2 regions of the Variovorax sp. GW821-FHT09D07 genome follow, and region 1 is predicted to be linked to the other one. Evidence: riboswitches for the same ligand, from Rfam matches in the RefSeq annotation. Region 1 holds a riboswitch; the other holds the start of a gene.
The links. A riboswitch is a leader RNA that binds a small molecule or an ion and turns the genes downstream of it on or off. The one in region 1 is predicted to bind thiamine pyrophosphate.
Positions count from the first base shown of each region.

Region 1 (2,383 bases):
GTCGGGCAGGCCCAGGTGCTCCTTGGGCGTCACGTAGCAGAGCATCGCCGTGCCGGCCCAGCCGATCATGGCGGCGCCGATGGCGCTGGAGATGTGGTCGTAGCCCGGCGCGATGTCGATGGTCAGCGGGCCGAGCGTGTAGAACGGCGCTTCGTGGCAGTGCTTGATCTGCTCGTCCATGTTCGCCTGGATCATGTGCATCGGCACGTGGCCCGGGCCTTCGATCATGGTCTGCACGTCGTGCTTCCAGGCGATCTGCGTGAGCTCGCCCAGCGTGCGCAGCTCGGCGAACTGCGCCTCGTCGTTCGCATCCGCACCGCTGCCGGGACGCAGGCCGTCGCCGAGCGAGAAGCTCACGTCGTAGGCCTTCATGATGTCGCAGATGTCCTCGAAGTGCGTGTAGAGGAAGCTCTCCTTGTGGTGCGCGATGCACCACTTGGCCATGATCGAGCCGCCGCGCGACACGATGCCCGTCATGCGGTCGGCCGTGAGGTGGATGAACGGCAGGCGCAGGCCCGCGTGGATGGTGAAGTAGTCCACGCCCTGCTCCGCCTGCTCGATGAGCGTGTCGCGGTAGATTTCCCAGGTCAGGTCTTCGGCCACGCCGCCCACCTTTTCGAGCGCCTGGTAGATCGGCACCGTGCCGATGGGCACCGGCGAGTTGCGCACGATCCAGTCGCGCGTGGTGTGGATGTTCTTGCCGGTCGACAGGTCCATGACGTTGTCGGCGCCCCAGCGGATGGCCCACACCAGCTTCTCGACCTCTTCCTCGATGCTCGAGGTGACGGCCGAGTTGCCGATGTTGGCGTTGATCTTCACCTTGAAGTTGCGCCCGATGGCCATCGGCTCGACTTCAGGATGGTTGATGTTCGCCGGAATGATCGCGCGGCCACGGGCCACTTCGTCGCGCACGAACTCGGGCGTGATGATGCGCGGAATGCTCGCTCCCATCGGGTTGCCCGCCACGCGCTTGGCGCGCTCCTCGTTGGCCAGGTACTCGGCCATCCACTCGCGCTTGCCGTTCTCGCGCAGGGCCACGTATTCCATCTCGGGCGTGACGATGCCGCGGCGCGCGTAGTGCATCTGGGTGACGTTGGCGCCCGACTTGGCGCGGCGCGGCGTGCGCTGCAGCGCCGAGGCACCGGCGCGCAGCTCGGCCAGGCGCTGCGCGTCGCGGTCTTCGTTCTTGGCGCCGTCGTCCAGCGCGTGGTGCGTGCGGCCTTCGTAGCTTTCGGTGTCGCCGCGCTCGATGACCCAGGCGCTGCGCACGTCGGGCAGGCCGCGGCGCACGTCGATCTCGACCTTCGGGTCGGTGTAAGGGCCCGAGGTGTCGTACAGGGAGACGGTTTCGCCGTTGGTCAGCGCCACGTCGCGCACAGGCACGAACAGGTCGGGCCGGCTGCCCGGAATGACGCACTTGTGCGAGGCGGGAAAGGGTTCGCGCGTCAGCGACAGCAGCGAGGTGAATTTATCGGGGGCATTCATCGGAGGCACTCCTTGTTGAGGGAAAGGGTGCTCCGCAATCGCTCAGTGGACCTCGGGAGGCCCGCCACCAGAAAAGGGAGTGACGGACCGAAGTCAGGGAGTGCAGCTCTTCTTACGCCGGTATGACCCGGATCAAGTTCGCGGGTCGGCAGCTTTGCCATCTCAGCACACCACATGCGTGCACCCCGGAGCGGGGCCGATTGTGCGGGCCGAAGCCCGCCGCCGTCAACCCGGGGGCTGGTGCAGGTCGCCGTCGACGTAGAACCAGCGCTCGTTCTCGCGCACGAAGCGGCTGCGCTCGTGCAGGCGGAACGCCACGCCCGTCGCGCCGCGCTGGCGGGCGACGAACTCGACCTCGGCGTGGTCGGCATCGAGCACCGAGCGCGAGCGGATGTCCAGCCCCAGCCATTTGACGCCCGGCTCGAACTCGACCGAAGCCGGTCGCTTCGATGCGTGCCAGGTGGCGAGCAGGTAGTCGGCGCGGGCCAGTACGAAGGCCGAGTAGCGCGAACGCATCAGCGATTCGGCGTCGGGCGCCGGCGTGTTCTCGAAATCGTCGAGGTAGCGCCCACAGCACAGGGCGTAGCCGATGGGCTTGTCGCGACGGTCGGTGCGGCCGCAGGGGCAGGGGCCGGGAGTGGGGTCGGTGGCGCTCATGAAGGGCTCTATTGGAACACTTGGCGCGGCGGGGGTTGAAGGTGGGGTGTGGGAGGCTTCGGGGCATGCCCGGCTGGCTCGGGGATGAGCTTGGGCTCGCATGAGTCTGCAGGCACTGGACGCCCACCCACACGTTGCCGCAGGGTGCGAGTCGGGAGTAGAAAGCGCGCGGGTATCGCAAAGGAGTGCATCGCCATGGCGAACGAAACCCAACCCGATTCAATCCGCGGCACGAGAGCTG
Region 1 covers NZ_JBWKOY010000006.1:14,365-16,747, reverse strand. Annotated here, with positions in the region: gene thiC (phosphomethylpyrimidine synthase ThiC) at 1-1,485, opposite strand, end outside; TPP riboswitch at 1,578-1,683, opposite strand; gene AC07OX_RS21320 (YchJ family protein) at 1,711-2,142, opposite strand; gene AC07OX_RS21315 (DUF6841 family protein) at 2,243-2,383, shown strand, end outside.

Region 2 (2,383 bases), on a different contig from region 1:
CGAACGTGGCCGATGCGGGCCGGCAGCAGCAGGCTCGACGCCGCTTCGGGAACCAGCGCCAGGTTGACGAACGGCGTGGACAGCAGCGCATCCTCAGCCAGCACGACGAAGTCGCAGTGCAACAGCAAGGTGGTCCCCACGCCGACTGCGCGTCCGTTGACCGCCGCAATCACCGGGCGCGTTGAACTCGCCAACGCACGCAGGAAGCGGGCGACATGGCGCTTTTCGTTGCCGGCCTTCCCGGCAGCCACGGCAGCAAATTCGCCCAGGTCGTTGCCCGAGGTGAACATGCCACCTTCGCCTCGCATCACGATGGCCCGGACGGACGGGTCGCTCTCGGCGCCCGCGATGGCATCGGCCAGGCGGCCATACATCGCATTGGTCAGTGCGTTCATCTTCTCCGGCCTGGCCAGCGTGAGGGTCAGGACACCCTGGGTGGATTCGACGGTCACGTATTCGGTCATAGGTTCTCCTGGTTGCCCTCTCGCACCGTGCGAGAGGGATGGCATTTACTTCGCATGCGAAGTATATGCTTCGCGTGCGAAATAAATACGGATAAGATGTAACCTGCAGCGCCTTCGCCCAGGCCACAGGAATCCGATGAAAGCTCAAAAAAAATACAGGCTGGTGTTTCTTCTGAACGTCGCCCAGCGGGCGGTGCAGCGCTGGAAAGAAACCCGCGGCGACGCCCTGCCCGCGCTGTCGGCAGCCCAGGCCGGCACGATGTTTTTCCTGTCGACCAACGATGGCGCCCTGACGGGAGAAGTCGCGCAGGCACTGAACATCGGTGCACCGGCCATGTCCGGCCTTGCCGCCCGGCTCGAAAAAGCCGGCTACCTGACCCGCGCGCAAGACCCGAACGACGGGCGCGCATTCCGCCTGTACCAGACCGAGGAAGGACGGCTTGCCGGACAGCGTGCAAAGGCCGGGCTCGGCGCGTTGAACGCACGGCTGACCCAGGGTTTCAGCGACGAAGAGATGGCAATCGTCGGCCGGTGGCTCGAATCGGTGGTCGAGAATTTTTCCGCCGAGGGCGCGGGAAAGCACGAGGAATAGGCCCTCGGCCCCGGCACGCCATCGGTGCGGCGGGTGCAAGGCCCGCTGTGGCCGGATTCTTCCGTGCGCAGGAACTTTTCGGTGCGTCTGCGACACACGCGCCTAAAATGACATTTCGCTAGGGGTGCTGCGCCGGTTTCGACCGGTGTGGCTGAGAAAGTCCCTTTGAACCTGACTGAGGTAATCCTCGCGCAGGGAAGCTGGTCCGGTGGCCTGTCGCGTTGTCTCGCGCGACGGCCACGCCACTGGAGCCTCGCCCACCTGCCAAACCTTTTGCACTGGAGCAAACGGATGGCACACAACGACAACGACAGTTCCGCTTCGTCCGGCAACGAAGCGCTCACGCCCCTGCCCGCCGCCCGGCGCGTCTTCGGCTGGCACGACCACGCCTCGCTGTGGTTCAGCCTCGGCGTCGGGCTGCTGGTGATGCAGATCGGCGCCTACCTGGTGCCGGCCGTGGGCACGCGCGACGCGGCGCTGGCGATCGTGCTGGGCTCGCTGCTCGGCGCCGGGCTGCTGGCCTGGACGGCGCGGCTGGGCTGCGAAACCGGGCTGGCCAGCGCCGGCCTGATGCACGCCACCTACGGCAGCGCCTTCGCGCGGCTGCCGGTGCTGCTCAACATCGTGCAGCTGGTGGGCTGGACCACCTTCGAACTCGTGATCATGCGCGAGGGCACGCAGGCCATCGGGCAGCAGGCCTTCGGCGCCGCGCTGGGCACGGCCTGGGGCGGCGTGCTGACCACGCTGCTGTGGGGCGCGGTGCTGCTGGCGCTGCTGGCCGGCTCGATGGTGAAGCTGGTGCGCCGCTTCGTGAGCCGCTTCGGCCTGCCGCTGGTGGTGCTGTCGCTGCTGTGGCTCAGCTGGCAGTTCGCGACGCAGTTGCACGCCAAGGGCCTGGACGCCTTCTGGGCACGGCCGGGCAACGGCAGCATGGGCATGTTCAGCGCGCTCGACCTCGTGATCGCGATGCCGGTGTCGTGGCTGCCGCTGGTGGCCGACTACGCGCGCCACGGCAAGCGCAGCGCGGCAGGCGGCCTGGGCAGCGCGTTCAGCGGCACCTGGATCGGCTACGCGCTCGCCAACATCTGGTGCTATGCGCTGGGCGTGATGGTGGTGAGCGTGGCGGAGCCGGGCACCAGCCTGGTCATGGCGCTGCTGCTGGCGCAGGGCGGGCTGGTGGCGCTGGGGCTGATCCTCATCGACGAGCTCGACAACGCCTATGGCGACGTGTACTCGGGCTCGGTGTCCACGCACAGCCTGCTGCCGCGCTGGAGCGTGAAGCGCTGGGGCCTGCTGCTGGCGGTGCTGTGCATCGGGCTGGCGCTGG
Region 2 covers NZ_JBWKOY010000001.1:438,487-440,869, forward strand. Annotated here, with positions in the region: gene AC07OX_RS02090 (enoyl-CoA hydratase) at 1-464, opposite strand, end outside; gene AC07OX_RS02095 (MarR family winged helix-turn-helix transcriptional regulator) at 601-1,056, shown strand; TPP riboswitch at 1,167-1,271, shown strand; gene AC07OX_RS02100 (purine-cytosine permease family protein) at 1,348-2,383, shown strand, end outside.
Region 2: linked by a shared signal. The riboswitch ahead of AC07OX_RS02100 (purine-cytosine permease family protein) and the one ahead of thiC (phosphomethylpyrimidine synthase ThiC) in region 1 are both predicted to bind thiamine pyrophosphate.